DNA from 2 places in the Leuconostoc kimchii IMSNU 11154 genome. Region 1 is predicted to be linked to the other one. Evidence: predicted binding sites of a transcription regulator. Region 1 holds the regulator's gene; the other holds the start of a gene.
What was found. Region 1 encodes Rex, which represses fermentation and respiration genes when NADH is low (regulators of the CRP and FNR family bind a similar motif). Its sites were predicted from a motif close to TTGTGAANTANTTCACAA; they were not measured.
Positions count from the first base shown of each region.

Region 2: the regulator Rex is predicted to act here: its motif matches at 4,302-4,319, upstream of adhE (bifunctional acetaldehyde-CoA/alcohol dehydrogenase).

Region 1 is NC_014136.1:1,414,353-1,420,364, forward strand. Features, by position in the region: gene LKI_RS07690 (anti sigma factor C-terminal domain-containing protein) at 1-256, shown strand, start outside; gene tsaB (tRNA (adenosine(37)-N6)-threonylcarbamoyltransferase complex dimerization subunit type 1 TsaB) at 308-1,018, shown strand; gene rimI (ribosomal protein S18-alanine N-acetyltransferase) at 1,002-1,559, shown strand; gene rimI (ribosomal protein S18-alanine N-acetyltransferase) at 1,534-1,944, shown strand; gene tsaD (tRNA (adenosine(37)-N6)-threonylcarbamoyltransferase complex transferase subunit TsaD) at 1,981-2,997, shown strand; gene LKI_RS07715 (redox-sensing transcriptional repressor Rex) at 3,157-3,807, shown strand; gene LKI_RS07720 (lipid II:glycine glycyltransferase FemX) at 3,813-4,850, shown strand; gene LKI_RS07725 (GtrA family protein) at 4,919-5,341, shown strand; gene LKI_RS07730 (HAD-IIB family hydrolase) at 5,338-6,012, shown strand, end outside.
Region 2 is NC_014136.1:783,123-789,134, forward strand. Features, by position in the region: gene citF (citrate lyase subunit alpha) at 1-529, shown strand, start outside; gene citG (triphosphoribosyl-dephospho-CoA synthase CitG) at 591-1,988, shown strand; gene LKI_RS04400 (alpha/beta fold hydrolase) at 1,985-2,773, shown strand; gene LKI_RS04405 (2-hydroxycarboxylate transporter family protein) at 2,882-4,207, shown strand; gene adhE (bifunctional acetaldehyde-CoA/alcohol dehydrogenase) at 4,464-6,012, shown strand, end outside.

The DNA.
Region 1 (6,012 bases):
AAATGAATTTTTCGGTTATCAAGGACTCAAACAAGCATTAAAAGATCAGTCTGGGCGACAGGTTATCGATAATATAGACATTGCAAAGGATGGTCAAAAACTGATTGCAAAAAATCTCAAATCAGCAACATTCGCTGGCGTAATTGTTACTGGGCGAACACAAAATTTAGCTAAACTAGATAGTCAGCATTATACGTTTGCGACAAATGTGGGTGTCACAACACCGATTATGCCGTATCAAGAGCCAATCAAATAACTTCTATCTCAACCACCGTTTGGTGGTTGTTTTTGTGTTAAAATATAAATTATGAAGATTCTAGCATTTGATACAAGTAACCAGCCACTGACAGTGAGTTTGGCGGAAGATAATAACGTTCTACGGGTTTTCTCGACTAACGAGGCACGTAATCATTCTATTCAATTGTTGCCAGCCATTCAAGCCACGTTGGCAGCACAACAATGGACATTATCCGATATTGATCGTATCGTCGTAGCGCAAGGGCCAGGCTCATTTACTGGGTTAAGAATCGGCGTGACGGTGGCTAAAATGCTAGCTGATACATTAAATATAGCCTTGGTTGGCGTTTCTAGTTTGGCCATTTTAGCGCAAAATGTGTCGAATGAAGGATTAGTTGTGCCGTTATTTAATGCGCGTAATGATAATGTTTTTTCAGGTGTTTATCAGAACGGTGAAAATGTTTTTCCTGATGCGCATCAACCCCTCATTAATTTGTTTGCTTGGCTAGCCGAACGTGACGAAACAGTGACGTTTTTGGGTGATACCGATATTTTTGCAGAAAAAATTGCAGAAAAATTTGGCACACAGGCTCATGTATTAACACCAAGTGAGAGTTTACCTGACGGGCAGGGTATTGTTTCTTTAGGCATAAAAGCCACGCCAATTGCAAGCATTGCTGACTTTAATCCACAATATTTGCGAAAGACACAAGCAGAGTTGAACTGGATTGCAGCACATCCGGGTGAGGATAACCCTGAAAATTATGTTTTTGAAGTTTAATCGGCATCATAAATTACCCGCGGCATTACCAAAATTTGAACAAAAATTAGTTGACACTAGAGGGTATTCGTTTATATTGAGACGAGCAACTGTTGAAGATATTGATAGTTTAGTACATATTGAGGAAGCTGTGTATGCTGGTAAGGCACCATGGTTATTGCGTGATTTCTTGAGTGAACTATCTAGACCGCGTTTACGCCTGTATTTAGTAATTCAACGAAACGATCAAGTGATTGGTTTTGCAGGCGCAGCTTATAATCGTGAGAAGCAGGATATACATATAACGAACATTGCGATTGTGCCTATTTGGCAAAAAAATGGGCTGGGGACGTTGATGATTGAGGAATTAGCGGCTTTTTCAAGGGCCGTTGGTGTGACAACAATGAGTTTAGAAGCACGTGCTTCTAATCATGGTGCCATGGCTTTATATCAGCGATTAGGTTTTTTGAAAACGGATGTAAAGAAGGGTTACTACTTTGGTGATCATGAAGATGCAATTACAATGGTAAATCATTTTGAACATAAAATTAGCGACAATTGAAGATAGTCAGCAGATATTTGAAATTGCCGAAGCTGCCTTTTCACCGTCTCCTTGGCCAAAATCACTATTTGAACATGAGTTAACAAGCCCTAGAAGCCACTATTTTATTGCCGATGGTGGTTTTGTAGGCGTGACGCAAATACTCGATGAAGTTGAAGTTGGTAGTATTGCTGTACACCCAAATAGCCAACGTCAGGGATTGGCCTTTCAACTCTTGACTCGGGTTTTTACGTTATCTCATGCACAACGTTTTTTGTTGGAAGTAGATGAATCGAATGAGGCAGCGATTCATTTGTACGAAAAATTGGGATTTAGTGCGTATTATCGTCGAGAAAAGTACTATAAAAATGGACATGCGGCCATAATGATGGAAAGGAAAGTGTGAATACTGAGGGCATGCCTCTGTTCACGTTGTGATATCATGACTAAAATTATATCATTTGAATCAAGTGCAGACGAAACAAGTGTGGCTATTGTTGAAGATGGCCATATTATTTTAAGTAACGCTGTGGCGACACAAATTAATTCACACCAAAGATTTGGCGGTATTGTACCAGAGGTTGCTAGCCGACATCATATTGAATGGATCACACGTGTATTAGATGATGCTTTACAAACAGCCAATGTGAAGCCAACAGATTTAGATGCCGTAGCTGTGACATATGGTCCAGGGCTGGTTGGCTCATTGCTTGTCGGATTAATGGGTGCTAAAGCCTTTGCTTTGGCACATAATCTACCAATTATACCGGTTAATCATTTGGCTGGGCACATTGCTGCCGCTAATTTTAATCAACCGATCGTCTATCCTGCGCTGGCGTTAATGGTGTCTGGTGGGCATACAGAATTGGTTTTAATGCATGAGGAAAATAGCTTTGCGGTACTTGGTGAAACACGTGATGATGCTGCAGGCGAAAGTTTTGATAAAGTTGGGCGATTACTGAAATTACCGTATCCAGCGGGTAAAACAATTGATGAAATGGCACATCGCGGGCAAGCAACAATTAAGTTCCCAACTGCCATGGCACATGAAGATAACTATGATTTTAGTTTTTCTGGCTTAAAAAGTGCCGTGATTAATTATGTCCATCATGCAGAGCAAAAGGGCGAAACCATTGATCATGATGATTTAGCCACAAGTTTTCAAAATGCAGTTGTTGCTGCACTCATAGGTCGCACACGACGCGCATTAAATGATTTCCCAGTAAAAAGTTTTATCTTAGCAGGTGGCGTGGCAGCTAACACCCAACTACGTCAAGAACTGTCGACGTTATTGGGAACAATACCAGAGACACAATTTATACCAGTACCACACCAATATACAGGTGATAATGCTGCCATGATTGGTGCAGCGGGATATTGGAATTATAAACAAAACAAGTTTGCAGGGCTGGATCTTAATACAGATCCAGGATTAGACTTTGACTTATTAAAGGGATGATTAGATTGTGAATGTATCACTATCTTTTGCGGATGAGCTTATGTTTATGGTATAATAGTTATGCAAAAGTTCACAAACTGAACAGAAAAATAGATTAATATATGTATAATGCCGTCAACCTGTGTTGATAGGTTTTATCATCACAAACTGGAGAAACTTATGACACAACAACCAAAAATTCCACGCGCGACAGCAAAGCGCTTACCTATTTACTATCGTTACCTCACATTTTTGAATGATGCGGGGACAGATCGTATTTCATCTGCAGAATTAAGTGATGCGATTAAATTTGATGCGGCTACAATTAGACGAGACTTTTCTTATTTTGGTGCTTTGGGTAAGCGTGGCTATGGTTACGATGTGAAAGCATTGCTTGATTTCTTTGCAAATGTTTTGGACCAAGGGAGCCTCATCAACGTGGCCCTAATCGGTGCGGGTAATTTGGGACAAGCTTTGATGAACTTTAACTTTCATCAATCTTCCAACATGCGTATTTCAGCGGCATTTGATGTAGATGAAACACGTGCTGGTACAATCATGGCTGGTGTACCCATTTACGCAATGACAGAGTTAAAAGAACAAATGACAGCACAACGTATCAACATTGCTATCTTAACAGTGCCTCAAAACGTGGCGCAAGATATCACGGATCAGTTGGTTGATGCTGGCGTGAAGGGTATTTTGAATTTCACGCCATTACGTGTCACAGTACCAAGTGGTGTGCGTGTACAGAACGTTGATTTAACAAATGAACTACAGACATTAGTTTATTTCATTGATAACTATGGTTCAATTACGACAGGATTATAAAAAGTATGGCCATTTTAGATTTAAATGATTCAAAAAAAGTTGCTGCCTATCAAAAATTTGTGCGTGAAGACCCACGAGGTCAGGTGACACAAGATCCTTTGTGGGGTGAGTTAAAAGCTAATTGGGGTCATGTCTATGTTTATCATGAAACAGATGGTAAAATTGACACTGTTTTAACTGTATTAACGGTTGAGGCTGTTCCGGGTAAGTTATTAGGCTATGCTGGACGTGGCCCAATCGGTGATGTGACAAATATACAGCTTATTCGATCCATGATTGATGAGGCATTAGAAGCATTACCTGATAATGTCTTCCTCATTCGCTTAGATCCCGAAGTATCCTACAGTGATGCCTTAAATACCGCATATCAAGAGGCAGGATTTACGACACGCAATCGTGCAGTTAAAAATATGCATGGCAATATTCAGCCACGAAAAAATGTGGTTCTATATTATGATGGTCGCGGTGAGGGTGCAAGCCCGATTACGAATGAAGTTGAGCTGATGACACACTTTAAACGGGACTATCGTAACCAAATCCGCCGTGCTGCTAAGGATGGTGTAACGGTCACGAGTGGAGATACGCAATCAGATATTGAAGCATTTTTTGATACTTATGTTATGATGGCTGCGGCACAAGGTATTACCCACCGGCCTATAAGTTATTTTCTAAAAATGCAAGAATTGTGGCAAGGAACTGGTTTATTTAAAGTATTTCTGGCGCATTATGAAGGTCAAGTGATTGCTAGTGGTATTGGTTTCAGTTATGGGGATGAAATTTGGTATATGTATGCTGGATCAAATCGCCAATATGCTAAGCACTATGGACCATATGCTGTGCAATGGGAAATGTTAAAATGGGGCTTATCTCTAGGTAAAATTGAATACGATTTTGGTGGTGTTGGTGACTTTGTCCCCGAAGATGGGCTATACAAGTTTAAACATGGATTTGCCTATCATGATCCACATGCTGAATATATTGGGGAATTAGATTGGGTTGTAGATGAATCTGGTTATCAACAATATATTGCACAATTCAATTAAGTATGTCGTCTGATGGCGGCATTTTTTAGTGCATTATGATATAATTAATAGATTATATTGGAGTGATTATGTTGAAGTTTAAAAATTTAGTCACCAAATATCAAGCCATCTTGTTGTATGTGATATTTGGTGTGTTAACGACAATTGTTAATATTATTGTCTTCTTTTTATTTTATAACCAATTACATATGGGCCATAATATTGCCTACGTCGTGGCGTGGCTTTGGGCGGTACTGTTTGCCTATTTAACTAATCGTGTTTGGGTGTTCCATTCAAAAAATACGACGCTTAAAAGTATCATCAAAGAAATTTGGCAATTTTATTTAGCACGTATTTTAACTGGTATTATCGGTTATTTTATTTTAAGTGTTGGCGTGGATATTCTAAAGCAAGATGCTAATATTTGGAATATTGTGCAAAATATATTTGTGATTGCTTCGAATTTTGTACTCAGTAAATTGATTATTTTTAAGAAGAGGGCAGAACAATGACAATTAAGATGATTGCATCCGACATGGATGGGACATTTCTAACAGCTAATGATATTTATAGTCAGGGCAGATTTGAACGTATTTTGGATCAACTAGCAGCACGTGATATGCATTTTATTGCCGCTTCTGGACGTCAGGTTAAAAATTTGCAAGAACTTTTTGAACCAACAATTTCAAAGGGTTATGAAATTGATTTTGTAGGTTCAAATGGTGCGATGGTGGCAACATCTCAAGAACAATTATATTCTGTTCATTTATCTGCTGAACAACTACATAAGGTGATTGATTGGAATGCGAGAAATCCTGAGTCAGCTGAAAATATTATCATTATGACGGGAGATCGTGCAACGTACGTTTCCAACCATGCAACTGGTCCTGTAGCGCAGATGGTGTTTCAGTTTTATCCAAATGTTAAACAAGTTGAGAAGTTAATGGCTGTTGATGATCATATCTTAGAGATCACTTTTGTTTGGCCAAATAATGAGGTACAGCAGCACGTAGCTGAATTACGAGAAATATTTGGGGATGAGTTACATGCAACAGGGTCAGGATTTGGTTCAGTTGACGTGTTAGGCAAAGGCGTGGATAAAGCTGCTGGATTGCAAGTTTTACAAGATTACTATGACGTTTTGGATAGTGAAGTCATGACCTTTGGTGATAATGGGAATGAT
Region 2 (6,012 bases), 630 kb from region 1:
ATCAATGAAAGATAATCAATATCAACAAGAAATTGATGCTTCTTGGTATGCTGATCCAGCTAATAAAGGGGCTATGGTTGACAAATTAGATGTCGCGATTTTATCTGCTTTGGAAATTGACACAAAGTTTAATGTTAATGTGATGTCTGGCTCGGATGGCATCATTCGTGGTGCTATTGGTGGGCATCAAGACGCAGCAACGGCTAAATTAACCATTATTTCAGCGCCACTTGTTCGCGGACGCATTGCAACAATTGTGCCTGAAGTTACTACAGTTATTACACCAGGTGACTCAATTGATGTGATTGTCACAGAGGTTGGTATTGCGATTAATCCAAAACGTCAAGACCTAATAGATCAATTAAAAGATGTGCCAGGGTTACCTCTTTACACAATTGAAGCACTACAAGAAAAAGCAGCAAAAATTGTTGGTACACCAAAACCATTACAGTTTACAGACCGTGTTGTTGCAGTTGCTGAATATCGTGATGGGACATTAATTGACGTTATTAAACAAGTGAAAGAATGATTTTAAAAAACGAACCTTAAGGTTCGCGTACATAGATTTAAAAATGAGAAGAGGCAGTAACATGAACGTCTTTGCAAATGGTCAATCAGTTGACCTGATGACTGTATTAAATAATAAGGAATGGCGCAGTCACTATCAAGAAAGCTTAAAAATACAGTATCCAACGGCAATCATTATCAGTATCAAATTAAATATACCCGGACCCATTAAAAACAGTCTCCTACTCAAAGATAGTTATCATCGTGGTTTGCGTGATATTAAACATGATTTAAAGCAATTTGAAACCGTTCATGAACAACTATTTATTGAAAGGATAACTGGTCCTGAAGGATTTTTGGTGGTTTTAGGAGATTTGAAAGCGGTTAAATTAGCGACAATCTCCTTTGAGGAAAAAAGTATTATTGGGCGCTTGTTTGATATAGACATTATGACTGAAAAAGATGATCAGCAATTGTCGCGACGTCGTTTAGGGTATCCTGCACGGACTTGCCTTATTTGCGATAAAGACGCGAAAATATGTATTAAACAGGGGGCGCATACACTTGACTCAGGTTACGACGCAATTAATAACATTTGTACAGATTATATGAAAAAACAGATAACGATTCCAAAACAGTCACAAGATCAGATTGTGCGAGCCGCTATGACAGGCTTACTGTATGAAGTATCATTGAATCCAAAACCAGGGTTAGTGGATCCTGTTAGTAATGGCGCACATAGTGATATGACGGTTTTCACATTTATAGATAGCAGTCTAGCAATACAACAGTATTTTAATCAAGCTTACGCCTTAGCACATGATTTTTCAGGGGATGATTTGACGGTGATGTTTGATACATTAAGACAATTGGGCATACATGCTGAAACAGAAATGTTTGATGCAACAAATGATGTCAATACGCATAAAGGGGCAATATTTTCGTTGGGTATTTTAATTTCAGCGGTTGCTTATGGTACCCAAGTTCGTGATGTCACTGTAGATGACTTACAAAAAATCATCACAAAAATGACAGCTGTTTTGGTACAACGTGATTTTGAAAATTTATATGAAAAAAAACAAAAATTAACTGCAGGTGAAAGACAATATCAACAATACCAGTTGCTTGGTATTCGTGGTGAGGCTGCAGCTGGCTTTCCCATAGTGATGGATACGGCGTTGCCGTTTTTATTAAAATCATTAGGAACAACGAGCCAGCGTTTACTTGATACACTGATGAAAATTTCAGGCTCGATTGTTGATACTAATTTAATTAAGCGTGCAGGTAGTCCTGATATTTTAAAAGAACTCAAGCAATGGTCAACGATGTACTTTTCATTGGGTGGTAGCCAAACGCGTGCTGGGATCGCTTATTTAGAAAAATTAGATACAGAGTTTGTGCAACGGCATTTAAGCATAGGTGGCACAGCGGATAATTTGATTTCAACGATTTTCCTTGCAAGACTGGTTGGTGGCATATGACAAGTTTTGTAACAGGTGACAAAATCAAGCTATCTTATACAGATCAGGGCAAGGGTCAGGCGGTTATTTTGTTAACTGGCTACGCTGGCGTCAAAGAAGAATGGTATTACCAATCGATATATTTACTCAAATGTGGTTTTCGGGTAATTACCTTAGATTGGCGTAGCCATGGTGCCTCAACGCGTACCACAAAAAATTTAAAAATTATGCGATTAGCCGCAGACTTACATGAATTAATTGAAAATTTAAAGTTAACAAGTGTCGAATTAATAGGACACTCCATGGGCGCCAGTGTGATATGGGCGTATACAGTACTTTTTGGTGATCAAATTATTGATCGCATGGTAACAATAGACGAGTCGCCTAAATTGTTAAATGATGAGAGATGGTCAGGTGGTTTAGCTAACTTAAAATGGGACAACTTTTGGCTGATTTCTGAACAAATTCCCTTCTTAAAAATGAACAAACAGCCAATATCTGATGAGTTACGGGAAATACTGAATCGTGTTAAAAAAGAAACGCCTTTTGATGTTGATTTAGGTCATGAATTACTAATTGACCATTTATTACAAGATTGGCGTCAGGCAATTAGAGATATTAAAGTACCACAGTTATTTGTAAAAGGCGCATGTACAGAAATATGGGGTAATGATTATTCTATTTATTGTGAAAACATAAACAATGGATTTTCAAAAGTAATAACTATTGATAATGTTGGTCATATGCCGCAAGTAGAAGACCATAAGTCTTTTAATAAAGCGATTATAAACTTTTTAAAAGCGTAGATAAATAAAAATATAACTAAGAAGGTGATTGCTATAAAGCGATGAGTCTGTCGAATTTTTCAGTCTTTTGTGATTTTTATAACTAATGAATAATGGAGAATTTAAACAATGTTAGATAATAATGGCAGTAAAACTACGAGGCATAACTGGCGTAGCCGACTTGCACAATTGGATGCAAGTCAAATCAGTGGTATTGGCATGGTTGCTTATATTTTAATGGCTATTTTACTAATCGTAGCAATAGAGACGCATACTTTACCAAATACAATGATCGGGGCTATTCTAGCGTTGGTTTTGATGGGACATATTTTTTATTACTTAGGGGCACATCTACCTATTTTTAGGTCGTACTTGGGTGGCGGATCAGTATTTACTATTTTTGCAACAGCTATTTTAGCCACAACGGGTGTTATTCCCCAATCAGTCGTTCATACTGCTTCAGGTTTTATTAATGGTATGGATTTTCTGGGATTGTATATTGTATCATTGATTGGTTCATCAATTTTTAAAATGAATCGTAAAATGTTGTTAGGTGCCGCTATAAGATTCTTACCAGTTGCTTTCATTTCAATGGCAATCACATTCTTTGGTGTTGGGTTAATGGGCATGTTGATTGGTGAAGGATTTGATCACTCGGTTTTGTACGTCAGTTTGCCCATTATGGCAGGTGGTGTCGGTGCAGGTATCGTTCCTCTATCAGGCATATATGCGCATGCATTTGGACATCCAGCTGCAGCAATACTGTCTCAATTATTTCCGGCAGTTATTTTTGGTAACTTATTAGCTATTATTAGTGCAGGTTTAGTTTCTAAACTATTTATGACGAGTAAATATAATGGTCACGGAGAGCTGTTACATACTAAAAATAGCAGTGAAAAGGCCGCAAAAGAATTGAAGCCCGACTATATTCAAATGGGTGTTGGTCTTGTTATTTCAGTATCGTTCTTTGTATTTGGTACAATGCTGAGTGTCGTTTTTCCAAGTATTAATGCCTACGCCTTTATTATTTTAACAATTGTATTAATTAAGGCACTTGGTTTGTTACCCACCTATTATGAAGAATCAGTGATTATGTTTGGGCAATTAGTAGTCAAAAATATGACACATGCTTTACTGGCTGGTGTCGGATTATCGTTATTGAATATTAAATTATTATTGAGTGCATTATCATGGCAATTTGTTGTTTTATGTGTCACTAGTATTGTGATCATATCATTAGCAAGTGCTGTCCTAGGTAAAATTTTCGGGCTTTATCCAGTTGAATCAGTTATTACAGCTGGATTGGCTAACAATAGCATGGGGGGGACTGGAAACGTTGCAGTTTTGGCTGCATCAAATCGCATGCATTTGATCGCTTTTGCACAGATGGGCAATCGAATCGGCGGTGCACTCGTTTTGGTTATTGCAGGAATTTTAGTATCGTTTATGAGATGAAAGTAAATACATCTGACAGAGAAGTTATTGATAGCTTCTTTTTTTGTACTTATTGATACTAATTATAATCGTAAATAGATGTTCTATGGGTTTATTGTAAAATAATACACAATCAATAAAATTAACATAAAACGCTTACAATTATATTTATATCAACGATTTAAAAACATTTTTTAAAATACTTGCTTTTTATATTTGGGTGTTATATACTTATATTGTTAATAAATGAGCAAACGATAAAAGGAGTACATTCACTATGGTAGAAACAATGATAAAGAAGCCCGCAAAGAAGGTTTTGACACCCGAAGAAAAGGCAGAATTACAAACCCAAGCAGAAAAAATGACGGCAGAATTAGTTGAAAAATCACAAAAAGCTTTAACAGCATTTTCAACATTTACACAAGAGCAAGTTGATAAAATCGTCGCAGCAATGGCATTAGCTGGCTCAGAAAATTCACTCGTACTTGCTCATGCAGCTCATGATGAGACTGGCCGTGGGGTCGTTGAAGATAAGGATACAAAAAATCGCTTTGCCTCTGAATCTGTATACAACGCTATCAAATTTGATAAAACAGTTGGTGTAATTAGTGAAGACAAAATACAAGGGAAAGTCGAATTAGCAGCGCCACTCGGTGTACTAGCTGGTATTGTACCAACTACGAACCCAACATCAACGACGATTTTTAAAGCCATGTTGGCAGCCAAGACACGTAACACAATTATCTTTGCATTCCATCCACAAGCACAAAAGTCATCAGCACTCGCTGCAAAAATTGTTTATGATGCCGCTGTTAAGGCTGGTGCACCTGAAAACTTTATCCAATGGATTGAAAAGCCATCACTTTATGGCACAAGTGCATTAATTCAAAATAAGGGCATTGCCTCAATCTTGGCAACTGGTGGACCAGCGATGGTTAATGCAGCCTTGAAGTCAGGTAATCCATCAATGGGTGTTGGTGCTGGAAACGGTGCGATTTATCTTGATGCGACAGTTGACACTGACCGTGCCGTGTCTGATTTGCTTTTGTCAAAACGTTTTGATAATGGTATGATTTGTGCCACTGAAAACTCAGCCGTTATTCAAGCACCAATTTATGATGAAGTACTACAAAAAATGCAAGCGCAAGGCGCTTACCTAGTCCCTAAAAAAGATTATAAGAAAATTGCTGATTATGTGTTTAAGCCAAATGCAGAAGGATTTGGTGTTGCTGGTCCAGTTGCTGGTATGTCAGGTCGTTGGATAGCTGAGCAAGCTGGTGTTAAAATTCCTGAAGGCAAAGATGTCTTGCTATTCGAATTGGATCAAAAGAATATTGGCGAAGCACTGTCATCAGAAAAGTTATCGCCTTTACTATCAATTTATAAAGTTGAGAAGCGTGAAGAAGCGATTGAAACAGTACAGGCATTACTGAGTTATCAGGGTGCAGGACATAATGCTGCTATTCAAATTGGTTCACAAGATGATCCATTTATTAAAGAATATGCTGATGCTATTGGTGCATCACGTATCTTAGTTAACCAACCTGATTCAATTGGTGGTATTGGTGACATTTATACAGATGCTATGCGCCCTTCTTTGACGCTTGGTACCGGATCATGGGGGAAGAATTCATTGTCTCACAACTTATCAACATACGATTTGCTCAATATTAAAACGGTTGCTCGCCGCCGTAATCGACCACAATGGGTTCGCTTACCTAAGGAAGTTTATTATGAAGCAAACGCTATTACTTACTTACAAGAATTACCAGCAGTTAAGCGTGCCTTTATTGTTGCTGATCCAGGTATGGTGCAATTCGGCTTTG